Linked DNA regions of Leucothrix mucor DSM 2157. The protein of the gene in region 2 interacts with the protein of the main gene of each other region in a pairwise test. Links are inferred from orthologs where the notes say so. Each region holds a gene or a part of one and is shown on either strand. Other genes may lie near its edges. The genes, in order: LEUMU_RS0122035 and LEUMU_RS0117705.

Region 1 (16,291 bases), 910 kb from region 2 along the record:
TTTTGCTTAAAATCGATCGACATGTGAGTAATCACTATTTCGGGGGCAGAATGAGAATGAGCCGATTGATAACCGGCTCATTGGAAGGGTACTACAGATGTCGCTTAAACGGTGAAACTCTCACCGCAGCCACAAGCACCCGACTCATTCGGATTGGTGAACTTAAAGCCTTCATTCAGGCCTTCACGTGTGTAATCCATCACCGTGCCATCCAGATAAACCAGACTTTTCGGATCAACAATCAGGCTCACACCATGGTCTTCAAACACTGTATCGTGCTCATCAACAGCATCTGCGAATTCCATCACATAAGCCATTCCTGAGCAGCCGTGCGTTTTAACACCCAAACGCAAGCCGACACCTTTGCCTCGCTTTTGCAAAAAGGAACTAACCCGATCTGCTGCGGTTTCAGTTAAGGAAATTGCCATGGTTACACCTCGTCACACGTTTCTATCAGCCGAATTACTGCTTACTCTGAAAATCATCAATTGCTGCGCGAATGGCATCTTCTGCCAGTACTGAGCAGTGAATTTTTACCGGTGGTAATTCCAGCTCATCAGCAATATCAGTGTTCTTAATTTCTTTTGCCTGGTCCAAAGTCTTGCCTTTAACCCACTCTGTCAGCAAGCTAGAAGATGCAATAGCCGAACCGCAGCCATATGTTTTGAACTTAGCATCTTCGATGATGCCATCAGCACCTACTTTAATTTGCAGACGCATAACGTCTCCACAGGCTGGCGCTCCAACCATGCCCGTTCCAATCGCTGCATCTTTTGCATCGAAAGAACCAACATTACGTGGGTTGTCGTAATGATCCATTACCTTATTGCCGTATGCCATATCTATATCCTCAAAAAATTCGTCAGTTGACTGAGTTAACAATCAGTCTTAGTGCTCAGCCCACTCAACAGTACTTAGATCAATACCGTCTTTAAACATATCCCATAATGGGGACAGGTCACGTAGTTTTTCAACCGCAGCACGGGTTTGTTGTATTGCAACGTCTACTTCTTCAGCAGTTGTAAAACGTCCAATGGTAAAACGTAACGAGCTATGTGCCAGTTCATCGCTACGGCCTAAGGCACGCAGAACATAACTTGGCTCAAGGCTGGCACTGGTACAGGCTGAACCGGAAGATACCGCGATATCTTTCAAAGACATCATCAGACTCTCACCTTCAACATAGTTGAAACTGATGTTCAGGTTACCGGCAATGCGTTGCTCCAGATCACCATTCACATAGACTTCTTCCATATCTTTGAAGCCATCATATAAGCGGTCGCGCAACATGCGGATGCGATCATTTTCAGTCGCCATTTCTTCACGACAGATACGGAACGCTTCGCCCATGCCTACAATCTGGTGCGTTGGCAAAGTACCTGAACGCATTCCACGCTCATGTCCGCCACCGTGCATCTGTGCTTCGATACGTACCCGTGGCTTACGACGAACAAATAACGCACCGATACCTTTAGGGCCGTATGCTTTATGAGCAGAGAAGCTGATTAAGTCAACTTTCATTGCTTCAACGTCGATCAGTGCTTTACCGATACTTTGCGCCGCATCCACATGGAATACAATCTTACGGTCGCGACAGATCTCGCCAATCGCAGCAATATCTTGGATGACGCCCGTTTCATTGTTCACGTGCATAATAGAGACAACCGTCGTGTCATCGCGCAGTGAATCTTCGAATACTTTCAGATCCAACAAGCCGTTTGGCATTGGGTCAAGGTACGTGACTTCAAAGCCTTCACGCTCCAACTGACGGCAAGTATCTAATACTGCCTTGTGCTCAGTTTTCATCGTAACGATGTGCTTACCACGACGTTCGTTGAAGTGAGCCGCGCCTTTGATAGCCAGGTTGTCTGATTCAGTCGCGCCACTAGTCCATACGATTTCGCGTGCATCAGCGTTGATTGTCTTAGCGACTTCTTCGCGTGCTTCTTTGACCAGGTCTTCTGCAGCCCAACCGATTGCATGACTACGCGATGCCGGATTTCCGAACACACCATCCAGCGTTAGACACTTCATCATCTTCTCAGCAACACGAGGATCTACCGGTGTTGTTGAAGAGTAGTCCATATAAATGGGTGTTTTATAATCACTCATGGGATATTACCTTGTTCAATTCCTGAATATTTTAGCAACCGCTCAAATTGTGCAGCGTTGCTTCTTTTACAGCCTTCGTATCTTGTCTCGCCGCAACTTCTAACACTTCTTTGCGGCTCATCATATCTTCAAGCGTGATGTCATCGAGAAAACTCTGAATTCGTCCACTCAGGTCGGCCCACAAATCATGGGTCAGGCAGCGTTTTGTCTGTTGGCAATCACCGCTGCCACCGCAATTGGTGACATCTACATTTTCATCTACCGCCAGTATAATACTGGACATGGCAATTTCTGATGGCGTGCGGCTAAGGCTATAACCACCGCCCGGGCCTCGCATACTTACTACCAAGCCGCGCTTACGTAATTTGGAAAATAACTGCTCCAGGTAGGATAATGAGATATCCTGCCTTTCCGAAATGTCCGCAAGTGACACCGGGCCGCTTTTGCTGTGTAGCGACAAGTCCAGCATAGCGGTTACTGCGTAACGGCCTTTGGTTGTCAATTTCATGGCTGATGCTCCGTTCTGGAATACTGCATTTGCGCGCATGTTAGAATACCTGACAAAATTAGTCAAGTACTCACAAAATCTTTGACAGATTAAGCCTCGGCACTGCATTCAGGAGCGTTTGGGTATAGGACTCGCGGGGGTTGCCACACACTTGTGCGGTAGGGCCTTGCTCAACAATCCGGCCTGATTTCATCACGACCGTCTCATCACTTAGGTATTCAACCACTGCAATATTGTGAGTGATGAATAGCAATGTCAGATCACGCTGCTGACGTATTTCCAGCAGTAATTGTAACACTTCCGCCTGCACGGAGACATCCAAGGCACTGGTGATTTCGTCACAAACAATAAACTCAGGGTTTAGAACCAATGCGCGCGCCAAGCCAATTCGTTGACGCTGACCACCCGAAAACTCATGGGGATATCGCCACAAATGCTCTTCGCTCAGCTGCACCTGCTCTAGTACGGCAATTGCTCGCGCAATACGGTCGTCGCGGTTTTCACCAATACCATGTGCGGCCATTGGCTCAGTTAAGGTGGTTACAATTTGTAGCCTAGGGTTCAACGAGGATTGCGGATCCTGAAAGGCGATTTGCATGCGTGGACGTATGGGGCGTAATTCGTTGGCTCTCAAACCGGTTAACTCCACACCATCCAGCTTTACGCTGCCAGAGGTTGGTTTTTCCAGCTGCAAAATCGCTCGACCTAGCGTGGTTTTACCACAACCCGACTCACCCACCAACGCCATAATACTGCCTTTGCGAATAGAGAGATCAACGCCATCCACCGCTTTAACGTGGTCGACTACCCGTCGGAATACCCCTTTGCGAATAGGAAACCAGACATTCAGCTGCTTAACTTGGATAATCGATTCCTGAGTGCTCTCAGCAACTTGCCGCTCACTCAGCACTGGCTTAGCCAGATTTTCCGGCACTGCTGCGAGCAACTGCTGCGTGTAAGGGTGCTGCGGATTGGTCAACACTTCACGAGTGGTACCCTCCTCTACCAACTTGCCCTGCTGCATCACACCAACGCGATGCGCCATTTGCGCCACCACACCAAAATCATGAGTGATAAACAGAACCGCCATGCCCTGCTCTTGCTGCAGCTCCCGCATCAAATGCAGAATCTCAGCTTGTACGGTGACATCAAGCGCAGTGGTTGGTTCATCTGCAATCAGCAAATCCGGCTTACAGGCCAACGCCATGGCAATCATTACCCGTTGGCGCTGTCCACCGGATAATTGATGCGGATAATCATTAAAGCGTGATGCTGCCGACTCCAGCTTAACCTGCTCCATTGCTTCAATGGCTTGAGCACGCGCATCAGCATCCGACAGATTGGGATTGTGTAACTGCAGGGCTTCAACAATTTGCTCACCGACACTAAACACCGGATTTAACGAGGTCATTGGCTCCTGAAAAATCATCGCAATGCGTGCACCACGAATTTTCCGCAAATCCTCATCAACGAGCTCCAGCATATTCACTGACTCGCTTTTTTCCGACTCCCCTCGCCGCCACTCAAATTGAATAGACCCCGAAGGATGCGAAGCAAGACCTGTCGGTAATAGCTGAATAATCGAGAGCGCGCAGATTGATTTACCACTGCCCGACTCACCCACTAAACAAAAGGTTTCGCCACGTGCAATATTGAAACTAACACCCGCGACCGCTTCAACTTTTTCACTGCCACGCCCCAGAGTGGTTCGCAGGTCTTTTACCTGCAACAAACTCATGACACGACTCCAGCTTTGCGCGCCAACTGTGGGTCAACCGCATCACGCAAAGCCTCGCCCATCAGGTTATAGGAGAAAACGGTAAAGAAAATAGCGCCGCCCGGGAATACCGCCAACCACCAGTTAAATACCGATGACTTAACCGCCTCATTCAACATGCCACCCCAAGATGGCGCTTCAACTGGCCCCAAACCCAGAAAGCTCAATGTCGCTTCGGTCAAGATCGCTGCTGCAACTCCAAAGCTGGCGACCACCAACACTGGCGCGATGCCATTAGGCAACATATGACGGAAGAGTATCGAGCGTAGTGATAAACCGCTGGCAATCGCGGCTTGAACAAAGTCCTGCTTACGCAGCTTGAGGAATTCAGCACGCACATAGCGGGCATAACCCGACCAACCGGTGATGCCGATAATAATCATAATGATATAAACGCTGCGACCGAAAAATGCGACAAAGGCCAACAGCAAAAACAATACCGGTATGGCTTCAAAAATCTCAACCAACCGCATTCCAATCATATCGAAGCGACCAGAGAAGTAGCCCATTTGCCCACCGATAATAATTCCGATAAACATCGAAATGCCGGTCGCAATAAATCCGATACTCAGCGCAACCCGCGAGGCATGCACCATACGGCTAGCAACATCTGAGCCGGTTGAATCAGTGCCCATTAGATGGAAACGTCCGCCTTCAAAGGTTGGCGCGGTCAGGCTGGTATCGCCGAAATCGCGTAGGTAGTCACTCGGTGAATAAGGGATTGGAGGCAACACTTGCCAGTCATAAGCACCTGCCGCTACCTGCTCACGAAACTGCTCATAAATAATGGTTTTGGGTGGCGAAAAGAAGGATAGCGCGATCAGATAGCTAACAATTACTGTTGCTAACACCACGACTACTTTTTTCGAAAACTTTATTGGGATTTTCCAAAGCAATAGACTGACAATGAATAACACCATCAAAGCAATATCTTCTGCAGATAAGTATCGCAAAATCGGCGAGGAGACCTCCCCTTGCTGACTGATCAACAGCGGCATACTGTTGGCTAGTAGCGGTGCAAAACATGCAACAAACACCAGCAATAAAACCCAGGTAAAGCCAATGCGTGCGCCCCAACCGGAAAATGCCGTGCGCAAAATATGCTTGGCATAACTTTCACCCACTTGTGCGCGACTAGTCATATTGCACCCTCGGGTCAACCAGCGTGTAAAGCATGTCGGATATCAGATAACCGATCAGCGTTAAAATGCCTGAAATCAAAGTAATGGATAACACCAACTCACGGTCTCTCGCTTGCACTGCCTCAATTACTAACTTACCCATGCCATCAATGGAAAAGATCTGTTCTACGATCACAGAGCCAGCCAATAAGCTTGGTAAGATACCGGCCAAAATGGTAATCAATGGAAGCAAACTATTTCGGAAGACATGACGCCAAAGTACGGATTCTTCATCGACGCCTTTAGCACGGGCAGTGCGAGCGTAGTCGGCATTCAGATTTTCCAAAATGGAGGTTCGCATAATTTTGGCTAAGGAGGCAAAGCCACCATAGGATAAAACAATGGTCGGTAAAATCAGATGCCAAATACGATCCAGTAAATAGCCTCGGGTAAAGTCGCCACCCAGCCATTGCATAGCCAGCATCGACGCTATCGCCAAACCGACAACTGCAAAAATAACGACGCGTAAAATAGGCGATTCACTACGGGCGATTAGTGCTAATACGCCAGCAAGTAGCAACGGCCAGACCGCCCAGTTCAACCATAAGAACTCAGGATGCGCTAATGACATCCAACTACCACCAACTAACCCAACAACCACTGCAATAATGGTTCGTAAATTTCGATTAGTTAAACGTGACAGCATTACAGCCAACATTACGCCAGCCATGCCTAATATAAACAATTTCAGAATATCGCCGACCGAGGACCAGTGCGGCAAGAATGGCATTTGATAAGCTTCACTGGCACTCAACCCACCCGTTGGGAACCACTGCCAATGCTGCACACTGGCAAAAAAGCCGATTAGCATGACGCCGACCAACATGGAAGGCAGTGACCACAACGCCAGCATAATGACATTCGAGCCAACATCGAAGCGCCCTCCCCGATCTCGTGCGGCATTCATACCGACCACAATGGCAATCAAGTAGATCAAAGGAATGGTAATCACATTTAGCAGCAGAGTGATAGGTAGGCGCTCTTTAATCAGCGCAATTACTGGCTGACCAAAAAACACGCTTTCGCCCAGATCCGAGCCTTTAGACCATGAAAACCCTTGCGACTTTCGATCGTCATCATAGATGATGCCGACCGGTGAGACGTTATTCAGCCATCGCAAATACTGCACGGGGGCCGGATCATCCAGCCCATAGCGTTTATTGTAGTAGTCGATTTTCGCCTGCTTTTGCTCGGGCTTAAGATCCATACCGCCCACTAACATTTGACCAGTCAAGCCACCTGGCGACATCGCCATAATGGTAAACACCACTAGGGTGATACCCAGCAAGGTCGGAATCATCAACAATAATCGGCGCAGCAAATAAGTCAGCATTGAATAAGCACCTTAATCACTGATATTTTTGCGCAGCTTTCGGCACGAAAATCTCAACTGGCTGGAAATTGAGATTCAAGCCAGACGGCGTAAGATCAACATTCTCAATTCGCTTATCCAAAAAGACCAAAGACTTACGACGCATTAGGAAGGTGTACGGCTGGTCCTCATAAAAAACCGCCTCAGCCTTTTGCCAAACGGGCATGCGCTTAGACTCATCAACAATGACCCGAGCCTCATCAATCAAACTATCCAGCTCTTTGCTACGGTAACTGATGAAGTTATTACCGCCGGTTTTAGCCTGTGAGCTATGAAACATTTGGTAAATATCGGTTTCAAAGCCACTGCTCCAACCCAATATTGTGGCATCGAAGTTTTTAGTATCGAGACGCTCCAGCATGACTGACCATTCAGTTGGCTCAGGCACTAATTGAACACCCGCTTTTGCGTACATATCTTTGAGCAGCAGCACCAGACTCTTAGTGTCATCGCTACCTTGGGAGTACATGAGCTTAAAGCTAAATGGCTCACCGGCAGCGTCTTCCAGCAGGCCGTCATTATCTCGGTCTTCATAACCAGCTTCTTTTAACAAAGCCTTGGCCTTATCCACATCCGCTTTTCGGGGTAATAAAGCTGGATCATGCTGCTTACTGCGCGGACTAAACGGGCTAATTGCTGCCTCGGCATAGCCACGGTAAATATCACGAATAATGGTGTCACGATCGGTCAAATAGGTCATTGCCTGGCGCACGCGCTTATCGGCAAAGCGGGTCGCCTGCTCCCCAGACTGCTGATTCCAACCAATATAGCTGTAACCTGCCGTTGGAGACATGTATTCAAAGTTGTGACTTTTCTCTTTAATTTGTTCATCTTGCAGCAGGCGGTCGTATTCAATAGGACGTGCCGAATACACATCAATATCGCCATTGCGGTAAGTGGTTAACCGCGCACTGTCATTTTGAATAATCCGCCAAACCATTTTATCGAAACTTGGCTGTACTGATCCCCAATAGCGTGGGTTGCGAACCAATTCGACAGTGCCTTGCTCTGAACTCCAGGATTTAGGGTCGGCCAAGCGATAAGGGCCAGAGCCAATCAGCAAACCTTTTGAATTATTAAAGGCTTCCGTCTTAGTCATGTACTCTTCATAAAAGTGCTTAGCCAGAATCGGAATACCACCCGCTGCGCCAAGTGCCTCAAAGTACGGGTCTTTAAATACGAACTCAACTTCGTACGGCCCTTTAGCCGTGACGCTTTTTACCTTCTCATAATAGGCACGCTCACCCGGCGCATTGATTCCTTCATTCATCATGAAGTCATAGGTAAAGGCGACATCTTCGGCAGTTAACGGTTTGCCATCAGAGAAGGTTACATTCGAGTTAAGCTTAAAGTTAATGACCAGGCCACCATCACTAACCGTCCAAGACTTGGCAATTAGCCCGGTCCACTCCAGCGTATCAGGGTCACGAGTCAACAAGGACTCCAACACATAGGCCTGCACCTCGCTGGCATAGACATCGCTGGAGACATAGGGAGTAATGGTTTTGAGTGTGTTGCCGAAAGTATCAACTTTCCAGTCGCCTTCGGCGTAACTCTCTTGTTGTGATGCTTGATAAGCGCGCCGAAAGGACTCTGGAATGGTGCCACTTGCTTTTGAACCACCGCTAGCAACTACTTTACCATTCGCATCTGATGCAGCTACCTGCTGAACCACCAGCCCTTCGTTCCAAGATTGCTGCAACTTGCTGACAGTATTGCGCACATCGTGAACATCTTTGGCCTGCTCTGTGACAGCCACTTGCATTTCTGTCAGTTTATTCCATTGCCGGTCAACCTGATACATGACCAGAATTAACAGAAGCACTATCAAAGTGAGTAGCACGTAAAGGATCACATCGCGGGCGGTCAGTCTCTTCTGCATGGCAAGCTATCTACATGTTATTGTTAATGTAGACTCACTATAGCGAGCTTAAGTAAAATTATCCAGCAACCAGAGGCGTGGTAGTGCTACCAGTTGAGCTTTACACCAATTGAATTCAGCTGAGATGCCAGCAAGTCGGTGGATGGGTCATCAGACTCGGCGACGTTATTGAATTTTTTCTGCGCATGACTCACATAGATAACACTAGAGTCATTTAACTTGTAACCAGCTTCTAGTGACAGCGCCCAATAGTCACGCTCTGAATCAAGCTCTGCACCCTCAACTTTAGAAGACTCCGCAAAACCAACCGCACCATATTGACCAGACACATAAGCCTTCGGCGTCACCTGATACTTAGCACCAACTAAAAAGGATAGCGAGTCGCCGGACTTTGATAGCGTTGAATCTGCTTCTGGTCGACTAATGTTCGCAACATACTTTTCAGCCACCAGATCAAGACGCACCTGACTATTATTGCGACTTTTATAAGTAAGCCTACCTTTAAGCGCCCCGCTTTCCTGTCCAGACTGGTGATAAGCCATTGCCGCTTCATAGGGACCTTGTTGCGTATTGACCAAAAAACCCACAGTATCACTATCCGTGTCAATATCAGCTGGAGCATATTGCGCACCCACTTCAAATGGCCCAGACTGATTCAGGTAAGTCACTGATGATGCTGCGTCGTCACCCCGAATCACTAAATCGTAGGCAGTCAGCAACCCAAGACCGACATCGGATCGTTCAAGGTTTCTTGAGGAATAATGCGCATCTGCCGCATAAGACAGGTCATAAAGACCTAGAGGTTCGGACTCTGGAGATGAAACAGATGAGGCCGCATAAGCTAAAACATTCGACGAGAATGCCAAAACCGGAGCCATCAAAATGAGGGTATTTGTTATTTTCATTATATTTCCCAGAGTCTGTCGCCACATGAACTCGACTGAGTTCACTAAAGACTAATTCAAGTCTATCTTCGGTGTGGCAAAAATGCAACACAGCTCGTCTGAATGGGAAACGCAAAAAAGCGGCAATGTAAACATTGCCGCTTTTTGTAAAACGTGTAGCCGAAAATCTGTTTGCGATTAACGCTTGGAGAACTGAGTCGCCTTACGTGCTTTGTGCAAACCAACTTTCTTACGCTCAACTTTACGTGCATCACGTGTCAGGAAGCCACTACGCTTCAGGACATCACGATGACCTTCGTTGAATTCAAGCAGAGCTCTGGCAATACCTAAACGGATTGCGCCTGCCTGACCACTGTCACCACCACCGGCAACTGTGACGTTAATATCAAAAGTCTCAACTGAATCCGTCGCATCTAATGGCTGACGAACAACCATGCGAGACGTTTCACGACCAAAATATTCGTCGATGCTCAGCTTGTTAACCGTAATATTGCCCGAGCCATTCTTCATGAAGACGCGCGCAGAAGACGATTTCCGGCGACCTGTTCCGTAGTACTGTGTATCAGCCATTGCTCTGTATTCTCTAATGCTGTTAAATCTTAAACTTCTAAAGGCTGTGGTTGCTGAGCATGATGATTGTGCTCTGGCCCCGCATACACTTTGAGTTTACGATACATGTCACGACCCAGCGGACCTTTAGGCAACATGCCTTTAACCGCTAATTCGATGATACGCTCAGGCGCCTTGGCCTGTAGCTTGTCAAAACTTATGGACTTCAGATTACCAACGTAGCCGGTGTTTCTGTAGTACATTTTGTCAGTAAACTTGTTACCAGTTACTGCCACTTTATCTGCATTAATAACAACGATGTAATCGCCAGTATCAACGTGTGGTGTGTAAATCGGCTTATGCTTACCGCGCAAACGTGATGCAATCTCGCTGGCCAGTCGACCAAGTGCTTTGCCCTCAGCATTTACGACAAACCAGTCGCGCTTAACCTCTGCCGGCTTTGCACTGAATGTTCCCATGTCAATTCTCCAGGAAATGAAGCTAAATCTGTTCGGTATTGATTACTTGAATAGAACGAATATCTAATCAAATTCAAAGAACGCAGCATTCTAGGTTAATCATCGAACTTACTCAAGCGCTTTTTACGCTTTTTTTGAAACTTCCCTTAAACAGAAATTTGCAACCATAGAGCCTCAAGTGAATCTAAACCCGTAATCACAGCGTTTAAGATAACAAGGGTCATGATCGTGTCATAATCATACCAATGGAGGAACGGTTCATGTTGAGCAAACTGCGTAACCTGATATGGAATAAAGTTGTCGGTTGGCTAATCGCCATTCCGGAGGCAAACAGGAACCTGTCCGCAATCAATAACCCCAAGCGATTATTGGAGTCACTCAAGCCAGCTGATGTGATTTTATTTGAAGGCCGCACTCGGGTTGGCGATATCATCAAGCTAATCACGCTCTCGCCATGGATTCACTCTGCCCTGTACATTGGTCGCCTGAGCGAAGTCAAAGATCCGGCCATTCGTGCCCGCATTCTGAAGTTTTACGATGGCGATCCAAATGAACAACTGGTGATCGAATCCTTACTGGGTTATGGCACCGTGGTGAGGCCCATGAGTGACTACATGGATGATAACCTTCGAGTCTGCCGCCCCACTCATCTACGACCCAAAGACCAACAAAAAGTCGTCTGCTTTGCTGCTGAGCATTTGGGACTCTCTTACGATGTCAGGCAACTGCTAGATTTGGCCCGCTTCTTTTTCCCTTACGGCTTACTACCTAGGCACTGGCGCTCCACGTTATTTCAACACAACGCAGGTAAACCGACGCATGTGGTATGCTCAGGAATGATAGCAAGATGCTTTCAAAGTGTTGATTACCCCATTTTGCCGGTTGTGGTAACGGACAATAACGAATACAAAAAAATCTATAAACGTAATTTCCGATTATTTGTACCCGCTGATTTTGACTACTCACCTTACTTTGAGATCGTCAAGTTTCCAGACCTAGATCTGTCACACGGCCACTCCCATCGCTATCTACCTTGGGAAACTGGTGAAGGTGACGAACTGCCATTAATCGCCGAACGCTCCGAAACATCAAAACCCTCGCGAACCATCCTTGAAGGAGGCTCATCATGATCTCATCACTTCTCGCACTCATCAGCCTATTAGTCATTTTACTAATAAGCGGCTATTTGCGACTATCTTTGGTGAAAACAGCCCCATTTATACTGACTTGGTTAGCCGGTATATTTATCTTTGATGCATGGCATAACGGCATCTGGTTCATTGCCATCCTTTGCGTTTTGAGCTTGGTAATTATCTACTACGAGCCCTTGCGCCTAAAGTTAATCAGTCGTCCCGCGCTTCGCTTACTCAAACAGAACCTTCCCAGAATTTCCGATACCGAACAGCAAGCACTGGAGGCAGGCAATACTTGGTGGGATGCTGAACTGTTTTCCGGCAAACCAAAATGGCCCCACTTACGCGATCTCGCCAGTAGCAGCTTAACGCCCGAGGAAACCGACTTCCTGAATGGGCCGGTTGAGGTGCTCTGTAAAAATCTGGATGACTGGAAGATTACTCACGAATTGCTAGATCTCCCTCCCGAAATCTGGCAAACCCTGAAGCGTGAAGGCTTTTTCGGGATGATTATCCCAGTGGAATATGGCGGGCTTGGTTTCTCTGCACTGGCGCATTCAGAAGTGGTCATGAAAATCGCTTCACGCAGTATTACGGCGGCAGTCACCGTGATGGTGCCTAACTCTCTCGGCCCTGGTGAGCTACTGCATCGCTATGGAACGGCTGCACAAAAAAGTTATTTTCTACCACGTTTAGCTCGTGGCGAGGAAATCCCCTGCTTCGCGCTAACCGGACCTGAAGCTGGTAGCGATGCCAGCGCCATTCCAGATATTGGCGTGGTGTGCAGACAACGCTTTGAAGGCAAAGATGATGTTTTAGGTATTTGCCTTAACTGGGAAAAGCGCTATATCACACTAGCCCCCGTTGCCACACTACTTGGCTTAGCCTTCCAACTTAAAGACCCTGATCATTTGCTGGGTGATGAAACGGAAGTCGGGATTAGTCTGGCACTCATTCCAACGACAACTGCGGGGATCAGTATCGGCAAGCGGCACTTCCCACTGAATATCCCTTTCCAGAATGGTCCGGTATGGGGTGAAAACGTATTTATCCCCATGGACTGGTTAATCGGCGGGCCGGAGCATGCCGGTAAAGGCTGGCAAATGTTGGTGGAGTGCTTAGGCGAAGGACGCGGAATTTCGCTTCCCGCACTCGCCACGGGAGCCGGAAAGCAGCTTTCCCACGTTACTGGCGCTTATGCCGGTGTACGAAAACAGTTTGGCAGCATTATTGGTCGTTTTGAAGGCATTGAAGAGCCGCTGGCAGAGATTTTAGTGCAGACCTATATCATGGACGCCGGACGTCGCCTGACTGCCACTGCGATCGATCAGGAGCAGAAACCAGCGGTCATTACGGCACTGCTAAAATACCAACTAACCGAGCGGATGCGTCAGATTGTCAATCATGCCATGGACATTCACGGAGGCTCGGGAATTTGCATGGGGCCGGATAATTTCATTGCCCGCATGTATCAGGCAGTACCCATCGGAATTACCGTGGAAGGCGCGAATATCTTAACCCGTAGCTTGATTGTATTTGGTCAGGGTGCGATTCGTTGTCACCCCTATTTGCTGACCGAAATCAAAGCAGCACAATCGGATGATTTAAAGCTGCTGGATAAAACACTCATGGCGCATGTTGGCTTTGTGATGAGCAACTTAGCCCGCAGTGTTTGGTTTGGTATGAGCAATGCCTACTTTGAATCACCCGGCACACCGATGACGCGCAAGTACTATCGGCGCTTGACGCGCCTGAGTGCCAGCTTTGCCCTACTAACTGACTATGCTTTGCTGACTTTAGGTGGCACTTTGAAGCGCCGCGAGCGCCTATCTGGACGCTTTGCCGATATTCTGGCAAACCTCTACCTTTGCTCCGCAGTGCTAAAACACTTTGAAGATCAGGGTGAGCCAATTGCTGACCTGCCCTTACTGGACTACAGCTGCCAAAGTCTGATTCATGATGCACAGCAAGCGATGTTAGCAGTGTTTTACAATCTACCCGCGCCACTCTTCGGCAAAGTGCTGCGGCAGTTTATGTTTCCCTTTGGCAAGCCCTACTCGCCACCCAGTGACAAATTGATTCATCAGGTAGCTCAGCTCGGCCTTAAGCCAAGTGCTACTCGTGCTCGCTTATGTAGTGGAATCTATATGAGCAACGACCCAACCGATCGTACCGGACGCATTGAGCATGCTTTTCAATTAGCCACGGAAGCCAAAGCGGCAGAAACACGTCTACGCCGACTACGCAAAGATGGCAGGTTATCGACACATACCGAAGAGGAGCGAATTGAGGAGGCGCTGCGTTATCAACTGATCACTGAGGATGAGGCAACGCTGCTGAAAAATGCCCGAATCGCAATGTTGAATGCCATTCGGGTGGATTCATTTGAACCAGAGGAGCTATTGTGAGATTGGGTGCAATGGCCTTAGTGCAACCACCGGAGTTGCGGAGGCCTTAGCACCATAGGCCTGAACAGCCTGCTTTAGTGTGCGGCCATTCCATTGGGCATCCTGCTTAGCATAGCGGGATGCCGATAGCTCACGAACCGCGGACACCATTGCCTCATCTCCACAGGTTTCAAAACCGGCTAAAGTTGTCGGATAAATACCAACACTAGCGGCCCATGCTGGCAATGCTGAAATAGCAGCCGCTGAATCATTCGCATTACAAGCCGCGATGACTTTACGCGTCGCTTCCTGCTGAATTTGTTGCTGCTGAAACTCTGGAGATTGGCGCTTTTTACGATTACGACGCGTAATGAAAACTAACCCCAAAATCAATAGTGCTGATGCGCCCAAGCCCGCTGCGAGTTCTTTGCGATGTAGTTGGGCTTTAGCCATCCAATCATCCATTAAAGTATTGATACCTGACATCAACTCAGTCGTACCTACTTTTGATAACGTCTTATCATCCGCTTGATTGATAGGCTCAGGCTCATTTACTTTCGGCTCTGCAGGTTCAGCACTTACCGGCGGGGTATTAGCAGTAATAGCTGCCCCACTCACTTTTATCGTGACCGGGTCTAGGCGGGCAATCTTTTGCTTATCCGCTTTCGTATCCCACCAAGGAATTTCAACCGCAGGAATCGTGTATTCCCCATTTTTATTAGCCACCAATACGATCGTTTCCTGACGCATTCCACCAATACCGCTAGCACTTTTCTGATTCTGGAATACCGGCTTTTCAGGATAGATTTTAATGTCGTCCGGCACGGGTAATTGAATTTCAGGCAGCGTCTCGGCACGCTTACCTTCAGCAATCAAAGCAATAGTCACGGTAACCGGCTCGCCTGCTTGTAATGATTCTGGTGGCATCGACCAATTAATGCTTAAGCTAACTTGAGAAGCAGCAAGCCATTCGCTACCCGTAAAACTTGCGGGCTTCGCCTCAATCTCTACTGAAGCTGCGGCAGAGGAAGCACTAATTCGAGTCCCACTATTCGGGAAATACTGAAAAGGATCTCGCTGCGTACTGCGAGCCAAGCTGCCACGAAATACGGAGGGCGCAAATTCCAGCGTACCCACTTCTTGTGGATACACTGCATAATAACGACTCAGGCGCTGATAAGGCCTACCGTTTAGAGTGGTGCGAATTGGATTAGATGAGCCTAAAAACTCAATATCAGCCTTACCTTTGGCAATTCTCGGGCTGGAAATCGAAGCGTTATCAACCAATGGCCGCGAATAATACAAACGCTGCACATAAATTACCTGCCCTTGCACATAAGGGTGTAACGGCGAAACCTCAACCTCCATCAAGGCATCGTCATTAGTCACTTGTTGCGTGGGCGTATCGGTGACTGTAATGGTAATGGCCTGTGATTGAGCACCGCCAACGGTTAAAGCTGGAATCGTTAGCTCACCGGTGTGATTCGGCGACAACACAAAGGTCCAGCTCACATCCTGACTCAGAATGCCATTAATGATACGCGCGCTGGAGCTTTGCGAGTGACTATCTATACTAAAGTCTTGGTAGATCTCTGATAGGTCGGGCCGCCCTGCACCTGCACCGGAGAGCTTGATCACTAGCTGTACTGTTTCATCAATTCCAATCGTTTGCCGATCAACCATTGCTTGCAACACAGGCGCAGCATGACTAACTAACGCGACTAGCAACAAAGCGATCATCGCAATAAAACGCTTTACCATAACTGCTCTCCACCATTATTCACCGGCTGGCGCTGACGATATTGATACTGAAATTTACGACGCCATAAGCCAGCACTATCATCTGGTATTTTGCGTAGCCATTGCTTGGTACGCTGCGCCTGTTGCTTTTCTTCTTCAGTCATTGGTTGTTCGCTCACAGCTGGCTTCGCGGCTTGCTGTTCAGCTTTTTCATCAGCCTCTTGCTCACCCTGCTCCTCCGCTTGTTTGTCTCTGGCTTCCTCGGC
Region 2 (8,932 bases):
TCCAACTCAAACACGGCTTGGCCGCCTTCAAAGTTATGGCGAATCACCAAGCCAGCCGCTTCAAATTGCGTCAAAACCCGATACACAGTTGCTAATGCAATATTACTGTCACTGTCATTCAACAAGATGCGATAGACATCCTCAGCACTCATATGGCGCTCTTTTGAGGTCTCTAATATCTGCAAAATTCTGGTGCGTGGCAGCGTTACTTTAAGTCCCGCCAGTTTGATTTCGTTCGTACCCATGTTTGCTCCTGTCTCATCTTTATCAGTGTGCCCGAGACACCTGACCGATACAATTATCCTTACTCTATCGGTTTACTTATCTGCAAGCTCTCCAGTGCATTAAGCAGCTGGTCTATCTGTACTTCGCTGTGCCCCGCCGTAATCGTAATACGTAGCCGCGCTTCACCATCCGGCACCGTCGGTGGTCGAATAGCTGTTACTAAAATTCCTTGCTCCAGCAATTGCAGGCTATAGCGCATCGCCTGATCACTGCCACCCACCAATAATGGTTGAATGGGCGTGTCTGATGGCATTATTGGCAAACCCAACTGTGCAGCGCCCTGCTTAAATCGTTGAATCAGTGATTGTAACTGTTCCCGCCGCCAGGTTTCTTCCTGAATCACCTTTAAGCTGTAATGCGTTGCCGCTGCAACCGCAGGTGGCATGGCCGTGGTGAATATGTAAGTGCGCGCAGATTGTATCAGGTATTCAATCAGATCATCGTTTCCGGCAACAAATGCGCCAGCTGTGCCGATGGCTTTGCCAAGCGTGGCCATTAACACCGGTACTTGGTCGCTATTCAAGCCTTCTTGTTCGACTAAACCCGCACCATGCTTTCCGAGTACGCCAAAGCCGTGTGCATCATCCACCATCAACCAACCTTGATGCTGCTGAGTGAGTGTAGCTAACTCAGTTAACGGCGCACAATCGCCATCCATACTAAACACGCCATCAGTGACAACTAACTTATTCTCAGCCTCGCTTTTCGCCATACGCCTGGATAGATCAGCGATATCGTTATGCCGGTAGCGCCACATAGTCGCATCGCTTAAGCGGCCACCATCAATTAACGAAGCATGATTTAAGCGATCCTGAAAGATGACGTCGCCTTTCTCGGTCAGTGCATTAATAACGCCTAGATTGGCCATGTAACCGGTTGAGAACAGCAAAGCTCGCTGCCGGCCCGTGAACTCTGCTAACGCCTCTTCTAGTCGCTGATGCTCGATATGATGACCATTAACTAGATGGGCAGCACCACTACCAACGCCATACTTTTCTGCCGAGCATTGTAGTGCACCAACAATTCCGGGATGGTTGGCCAGCCCCAAATAATCATTACTGCAAAACGCTAATACTTGGCGGCCATCAATCTGCATCAACGGCTGCTGCGCTGACTCATTTAAGCGAGGCTTTCGATAAAGGTGCTGTTCCTGCTGACTTTGGAGGTAAGCACGCAGCTGTTCAGGATTATTTCTCATCGCCTCATTATACAAATAAAAAAGACACCCGAAGGTGCCTTTTACGCATTGTTGATGATCTAGTTTTTCTTGATCATAAAGACGGACTTACCATCTTCATCGCCACTACTGAGTAGCTCGTGACCGGTCTGATTACAGTAGGCTTCAAAATCTTTAGCTGCGCCCGGATCTGTAGCAATCACCTTAATGGTTTGACCTGCCTCCATGCCGTTCATGGCTTTCTTACAACGTAAAATTGGCAAAGGGCAATTTAAACCGGTGGCATCCAGTTCCTGATCGTACTCACTCATCGTCTTCTCCACTACATTAGTAAAATCTTATATTTATCACCACATCGGTAAAAAACAGGCTCGCCAGTAATGATGAATTCGGGTTGCCGTTAATACCAAACACTCTATATCATGCTATATATAATTGATTATCGCCAATTAATGGCATAATAGAACCAAATTTCGTAACCCTTTTTAGATAGCCGTTGCTGCGGCTTATGGCACTTTCTATGCAACTCGAATTTACAAAAATGCACGGCCTTGGTAATGACTTTGTTGTGATCAATGCTGTTACTCATCCCGTTACACTTAGTACTGAAATGGTTCGCCAAATTGCAGATCGCCATTTGGGTATTGGCTGCGATCAGTTGCTTATGGTTGAGCCTTCTCCTGTTGCAGATTGTGATTTTCGCTACCGAATTTTTAATGCGGACGGTGGCGAAGTAGAGCAATGCGGTAATGGTGCGCGTTGCTTTGCCCGCTTTGTAGTCGATCAGGGCTTAACTGATAAAACAGAAATTCCGGTGCTCACAGCCGGTGGCCGGATTGTGCTTAAGCTGGAAAGTGATAGGCAAGTTACCGTTGATATGGGCTTACCGATACTGGAGCCTGCGAAGATTCCCCTGAACCAAGACAGCCAGCAGACGACTTATCAAGCACGGCTTGCCGATCAGGATATTTCCTTTGCCGCCGTCTCAATGGGTAATCCGCACGCCGTAATGTTAGTTGATGATGTGGCTACTGCTTCAGTTACGGAGATTGGCCAAGCTTTTCAGGAAATGCCACTGTTTCCGCAGCAAGTGAATGCTGGGTTTATGCAGATTATCGACCGCAATCAAGTGCGCCTGAGAGTCTATGAGCGGGGCGCTGGGGAAACCATGGCCTGCGGGACCGGCGCTTGTGCGGCAATCGTGGCCGGCCGTCTCCAAGGCTTATTAGACACTCCGGTAACTGTTATACTGCCGGCTGGCAATTTGCTGATTCACTGGGCAGGTGAAAACACCCCTGTCATGATGACAGGCCCTGTCGCAACCGTATTCCATGGAACCATAACAATATGAATACTTCGGCTCAACCGGTACTTCCATCGACACTCAATGACGAGCTTGTCAGAGACTATTTGCAACAACACCCTGATTTTCTAATCGACCACAGCGACTTGCTGGAATCGCTAAAAGTTAGTCAGGGAGTTATCGGTGCGACGTCCATGTTGGAACGTCAGGCAACCGTATTACGGGATAAAAATAAGCACCTTGAACAACAGCTAGATGAGTTGATTCGTGCCGCACGCAGCAATGAGCAAATCATGAAGCGTTTGCAGCACCTAACATTGGAGTTGTTACGGGCCGATAACCTGGATGGATTACTCAGCACCACGCAGGATGTGTTGCGCGATGATTTCAACGCAGACTTTGTCGCTTTTCGACTGTTTCATGACAGTACAGAAGTCGACTTACCGGGCTTACATCACGTAAAAACATCCCATCCGATCATGAAAGAATTTGATGGTCTGTTCCGCACGCTTAAACCCGTTTGTGGCCCTTGCAAAGATACCCAGCTAAATTTTCTGTTTCGCGAAAATGGTCCACGGATCAAATCGGTTGCGCTGATTCCATTGCAAGGCAATCACAGTATTGGCTTACTGGCATTAGGTAGCCTGGAAGCCGAACGCTTTCACAAAGGCATGGGCACCGTATTTTTAAGTCTCCTCGGTGAGCTAATCGCAACAGCGATCGCACAACACATTGAGCACTGAGAACCCACTACAGGATTTTCTGGAGTACCTTCGCTATGAGCGTCGCTACTCCCCGCATACCTCAGAAAACTATGAGCGGGATTTGTTACAGTTTTCTGCATGGCTGGCAAAACAGGAAACACCTGTCGTATTAGATGCTGTGTTGGAATATCAGGTACGGCAATGGATTACCCAGCTACATCGCCAAGGAATCAGCTCTTCGACCATCCAACGCAAACTGTCATCGCTACGCAGTTATTACAACTACCGCATTAAGCACAAGTTGCAGAGCGTCAACCCAGCCATTGACATTCGTGCGCCCAAAGATACTAAGCACCTTCCTCAAACGCTGGATATTGAACAAGTCACCCAGTTACTGAACATTCAGGGCGATGACTTCATCAGTGTGCGCGACAAGGCCATTTTGGAGCTGTTCTATTCCTCCGGACTACGACTTGCGGAACTTGCCAGCTTGCAGATTGGCAGCGTGAATCTGGATGAAGCGAGCGTGATGGTTGTCGGTAAAGGAAACAAAGCGCGTCAGGTTCCAGTCGGCAGCCATGCCATTACCGCATTAAGGCACTGGTTAGACATGCGTGCGCAATATGCTGCCCAGCAAAGCAATGATCTATTTACCAGCAAACAAGGAAAGGGGATTGGTCACCGGAATATTCAATTGCGAATTAATCACTGGCAAAAGAAGCAAGGCATTCCGCAGAGTATTCATCCGCATAAGCTACGACATAGTTTTGCCTCTCATTTGCTGCAGTCATCCGGTGATTTAAGAGCCGTGCAGGAGTTTTTAGGGCACAGCGATATCAGCTCAACCCAGATCTATACACACCTTGATTATCAGCACTTAGCATCGGTGTATGATAAGGCGCATCCAAGAGCCCGAAAAAAGCCGGAAAAAGGCTAAAACTTCCTTATTTACCCTATATTTAGCGAAAAAAGCAGTTTGCATGAAAAGCCGCTCTCTGATAGAATTTCGCGTCTTTAGATTTATTCACCAAATTTTTGAGGATCTTCACTATGAAGGCCGGTATTCACCCAGATTACAGAGAAGTTGTGTTTCAAGACATGACTAGCGGATTCACTTTCCTGACACGTTCTACAGCTTCATCAAAAGAAACGATCACATGGGAAGACGGTAACGAGTACCCAGTTATTAAGCTGGATATCACTAGTGAATCACACCCTTTCTACACCGGTAAGCAGTCAGTAAATACTTCTGCAGGCCAGGTAGACAAGTTCAACAAGCGTTACGCACGATAATTACATCTTACGTTGCTTGTAGAAAAGGCACCTTAGGGTGCCTTTTTGTTGTCTGCGATTTGTGTTTGCCTAAGGCAAGCCTGAATTAGTTATTCAGGCTAATCGACTCTTCACGAAGCGGTGCTTCAAACTTCTTAACGAATAGAGTCATGTAATAACGATCCAGACCATTAGATGGGAAATCCAGGTTAGTCTGCTCCCCCGCTGGAGAAAGAAAGGTTTTCTCAAGAATGGTGACTTCCTGCTGATCAGTGCCCATATCTTTTCGTACAGACTCTTTGCCAATCTCTTGGTAACCAACTTTCTGTAATGCCTGATTCATCTGATCATAGCTAAACAGTATTTCACCGGTGTTTCTATTTTTTACCAGTACATCGGTAGTACAACCATCAACTTCTGGCGATACTGCGTAACTGATGCCGTCTACCTTCGTCTCGTAGACGCCAATGAAGCCTTTGGCTGGCTGGAAGCGCGAATCGCTGTCTAGCGCTGATACCAGGCTTTCACGAGAGGTAAATGTTTTCTCACAAAACTCACTGTGTAGCTTCATGAACATCGATAAGCCTTTGGCTGATCGAGGCTTCGCCTGCACTTCAACAGCAGCCGTTTTTACCGGCTCTTGGTGTTCGGCCTGACTAACTTTTGAGACATCCGCCGCCTCCTCTGAACCGCAACCGACCAGAGTAATTGAGAGTGCAGCAAACAATGCTGCTTTGGATAGAGTTGAGCCTTTCATCTGACTACCTTTATATTTGTTGTTATTGTTTTTATATTATTAATATAACGTTTGCGTGTTTCGCAAAACAAATAAACTTGGATAAAGTGGATTTTCTGCCCCTCCACGTTATCCAATGTTCTATTGTTTAGTATCCGGGTTCGTTATCCGGTTTCCACTTTATGCCACAACCTAATGAGGCTTTTTGCTCAGTTGGCGCAGGCAATTTATTCAGCAAGCTTTCAACCGCAAAGCGCATATCCGCACCACTTGCTTTAATGCCATTACCTGGGCGTGAATCATCATACTGCCCACGATAATATAAGTGATGATTAGCATCAAACAGGAAGAAGTCTGGCGTACATGCCGCTTGATAAGCTTTCGCGACCGCTTGAGTTTCATCAAACAGATAAGGATACGTGAGTCCGTACTCTTGTACTTCCTCAATCATTTTCTCCGGACTGTCATCGGGAAAACGCTCTACATCATTGGCATTAATCGCCACCACTGCCAACCCCTTCTGTTCAAAATGCTTCACAAATTCTGTGAAAGATTCCCGAAGGTTAATCACGAACGGGCAGTGATTGCAGGTAAACATGATCAATAAGGGCTTATCTGCAAAATCACTTAATGAGACGAGCTTACCGCTTAGCGGTTCGATCAGTGAAAAGTCCGGAGCCTTAGTCCCTAGCTCCAGCATGGTAGAGGGTGTTCTTGCCATGGTTTTAAATCCTACTGCGAAAGACGATCCCGCCAGTGTATGCACATTAGCGGGATCTCACAAGCCACCTGGAGTGGCGTTATCTTTGTTTATTATTTACCCATCAACAACAGTGCTGCATCTAACTGCGCCAACTGGATCGGGCGAGCCGTTTTAGTCGCTGCCTGAATCAATGGTGGCTTTGCTGGTGTTGTTTTAGCCTTTGGAGCAGGCTTTCCTATCAGGTACTTACTCGCCTCTACCAACTGCGCATAAGTCGCCGCACTGGTTTGTTGCTTCTTACGTACAGAAGCTGGTGGCGGTGTTTTTGCAAAGTGCTGCGCCGGATTAACCGTACGGTGCTTTGGTGTATATCGGTAATGCCCAGTCATTGGGAAGCTAAATAAAATATCTTCAATTTGTGGACCACGACCGATATTGTGCGAAATCATCAAACGATTTGGATCAGCTTTTGATGGCACATTGACGACCACACCGATGTGTGGAAACTGAGGACCAACCATCCAGGTTACCAGATCACCCGGCTTATAATCGCGCGGATTTTTAGAGCGTGGAAGCTCTGCTTTATGACGCTTAAAGAAAGCCTGTAAATTGTAAACTCTGCGATGATCAATGTTCGGATCAGGACGCTCAAGTCCCCACTTTGTTAAGTTAGGATAAGCATAGAAATCCGACTTAATGTCTTTATGAACTTCCTGCTGTAGATCGATTCCCAGCTTGCGGTAAGAGCGAATAACAACGTCTGTACAAACGCCAATCGACTTTGGTACATCACCCCAAGGGTAACCGATCTTCAAGTATTTACCGTCATAACGAACATTGTGACGAGTACGTTCAATTGCAGCATTTGATAAGGCATAACCAAATGATGAGTTTGGATCGATGCGTTGCACTCTGGATTTTTGAATCGCTTTTTGAATGCGTGGTTTTGCAGCTCGATTATTTGATGCCAGCATTGGACGAACCGTTGGTCTAACCACAGCAGCTCGTTTAATGACGGGAGCAGGTGCTGCACGTGTTGCAACTCTCACTGCTGGAGCACGTTTCGCAACGACTGTAGGAGCGCGCTTTATAACTCGTTTAACCGGAGCCTTGGCAACCACTCTTTTAGCAGGCGTTCTGAGAACTGCTCTTGGTGCTGGTGCCTTAGCAACCACGACTGGCTTAGCCTGAGTAGCTCCACCGAATGATGCTTGCTTAGCGGCTACATTTGTTTTTCCAAGTGCTGCAATCGCTAATTTTTTTTCTGCTGCTTGCTTACTACTTAATGTAGCGGATTTCGAGGTAGTGCTTACTGGATTGCTTTTTTTAGCACCTGCCACAAGGTTTTCTTCTTCAACCGGATTTCCTGAGCATGCCGACAAAACCACTGCGATTGCAGCGCACCCAGCAAAGCTACCAACTTGCCTGATTCTTTTCATTGTAATTTCCCTAGCGATTATTAGGTAGTTTTGAGGTACTGCTTACCCAATCACAAGCAGTACCACAACATCACTATCACTACCCCGGACTCCTCCCTGTCCTTTCCATTATGAACAGATTAGATATCCAAATTAGATACCGACAGTGCATTATTTTCTATAAACTCACGGCGAGGTTCTACCAAGTCTCCCATCAGTGTTGAGAACACTTCATCAGCTTGATAAGCGTCTTCGATGGTTACCTGAAGCATGCGACGTGAGGCGGGATCCATAGTGGTCTCCCAAAGTTGGCCCGGATTCATCTCCCCCAGACCCTTGTAGCGTTGAATATTTAATCCCCTTGAGGCTTCTTTCATGAGCCATTGCATCACACCATCAAAGCGCAATACTGGCTCTTTTTTCTCCCCACGCTCAATCCAGGACTCTTCGCTAAGTAAGCCTGCGAGATCTTGATTAAGTTTATTGAGGCGAATGATTTCATCATTTGCAAAGAGCGATTCACCGAACAGTATTGTTGTATCAACCCCATGCATGCGACGGACCAAATGAACGCACCAGCTGCCTTCTTCGGTTGTTTTCATCTCTGACTGATAGTGACGTGTTCCGTTAAATTTATGATTAAGGTCACTACAGACATTCGACATCCATGATTCAACAATAGCCTTATCCAACTGAGCAGAACCTGAATCAGTGAACACCATCGATTGTAATATTTCAAGATCGTAGCGTCTGGCCAATCGCTTAAGGCCATTCATTACATGCGTATAGTCTGCTGCTAAGCGACCTAAGCCCTCGCCTCTAATCGCTGGCGTATGCTCATCTGGATATAAAGCGGCATCTTCAAGCGCGATCTGTAATAGGTGCTGATCCAGCTCCTCATCATCTTTTACGTATTGCTCGCGCTTACCTTTTTTCAGCTTATACAGTGGTGGCTGAGCGATATAGATATGACCACGCAACACCAGCTCATGCATTTGACGATAGAAAAATGTGAGTAGCAAGGTACGGATGTGCGAGCCATCCACGTCGGCATCGGTCATGATAATGATGCGGTGATAACGTAATTTATCTGGATTGAATTCTTCCTTACCGATACCACAGCCCAGCGCTGTGATAAGCGTTCCCACTTCAGCAGATTGCAGCATTTTATCAAAACGGGCTTTTTCAACGTTTAGGATTTTACCCTTCAAAGGAAGGATTGCCTGAGTACGACGGTCACGTCCCTGCTTTGCAGAACCACCCGCCGAGTCTCCCTCCACCAGGTATATTTCAGAAAGCGCCGGATCTTTTTCCTGACAATCTGCCAACTTACC

What was found.
Region 1: the proteins of LEUMU_RS0117705 (region 2) and LEUMU_RS0122035 interact in binary tests that used the Escherichia coli proteins (3 or more experiments, as listed by UniProt). The link is inferred for Leucothrix mucor DSM 2157 from one-to-one orthologs.

What each region holds. Positions count from the first base shown.
Region 1 is NZ_ATTE01000001.1:4,785,397-4,801,687, reverse strand. Bases 1-2,811 are described here. They hold LEUMU_RS0122035 (IscS subfamily cysteine desulfurase), read right to left. Parts: upstream 2,113-2,811; coding sequence 889-2,112; downstream 1-888. Other genes in these bases: LEUMU_RS0122025 (ABC transporter ATP-binding protein), read right to left, coding at 2,691-2,811; iscR (Fe-S cluster assembly transcriptional regulator IscR), read right to left, coding at 2,144-2,620; iscU (Fe-S cluster assembly scaffold IscU), read right to left, coding at 463-840; iscA (iron-sulfur cluster assembly protein IscA), read right to left, coding at 105-428; hscB (Fe-S protein assembly co-chaperone HscB), read right to left, coding at 1-23. Outside these bases: more of LEUMU_RS0122025, read right to left, coding at 2,812-4,358; LEUMU_RS0122020 (ABC transporter permease), read right to left, coding at 4,355-5,539; LEUMU_RS0122015 (ABC transporter permease), read right to left, coding at 5,532-6,911; LEUMU_RS0122010 (peptide-binding protein), read right to left, coding at 6,928-8,832; LEUMU_RS0122005 (porin family protein), read right to left, coding at 8,919-9,737; rpsI (30S ribosomal protein S9), read right to left, coding at 9,915-10,307; rplM (50S ribosomal protein L13), read right to left, coding at 10,337-10,765; LEUMU_RS27315 (YiiX/YebB-like N1pC/P60 family cysteine hydrolase), read left to right, coding at 11,026-11,895; LEUMU_RS27310 (acyl-CoA dehydrogenase), read left to right, coding at 11,892-14,306; LEUMU_RS0121980 (BatD family protein), read right to left, coding at 14,298-16,046; LEUMU_RS27305 (vWA domain-containing protein), read right to left, coding at 16,040-16,291. UniProt on the Escherichia coli protein: Master enzyme that delivers sulfur to a number of partners involved in Fe-S cluster assembly, tRNA modification or cofactor biosynthesis. Catalyzes the removal of elemental sulfur from cysteine to produce alanine.
Region 2 is NZ_ATTE01000001.1:3,887,448-3,896,379, forward strand. The notes cover bases 159-2,869. They hold LEUMU_RS0117705 (sulfurtransferase TusA family protein), read right to left. Parts: upstream 1,774-2,869; coding sequence 1,543-1,773; downstream 159-1,542. Other genes in these bases: fur (ferric iron uptake transcriptional regulator), read right to left, coding at 159-245; bioF (8-amino-7-oxononanoate synthase), read right to left, coding at 305-1,483; dapF (diaminopimelate epimerase), read left to right, coding at 1,983-2,813; LEUMU_RS0117715 (DUF484 family protein), read left to right, coding at 2,810-2,869. Outside these bases: more of fur, read right to left, coding at 1-158; more of LEUMU_RS0117715, read left to right, coding at 2,870-3,508; tyrosine recombinase XerC, read left to right, coding at 3,498-4,406; LEUMU_RS0117725 (type B 50S ribosomal protein L31), read left to right, coding at 4,520-4,762; LEUMU_RS0117730 (hypothetical protein), read right to left, coding at 4,848-5,498; LEUMU_RS0117735 (thioredoxin family protein), read right to left, coding at 5,626-6,198; LEUMU_RS26680 (DUF1287 domain-containing protein), read right to left, coding at 6,291-7,619; gyrB (DNA topoisomerase (ATP-hydrolyzing) subunit B), read right to left, coding at 7,739-8,932. UniProt on the Escherichia coli protein: Sulfur carrier protein involved in sulfur trafficking in the cell. Part of a sulfur-relay system required for 2-thiolation during synthesis of 2-thiouridine of the modified wobble base 5-methylaminomethyl-2-thiouridine (mnm(5)s(2)U) in tRNA.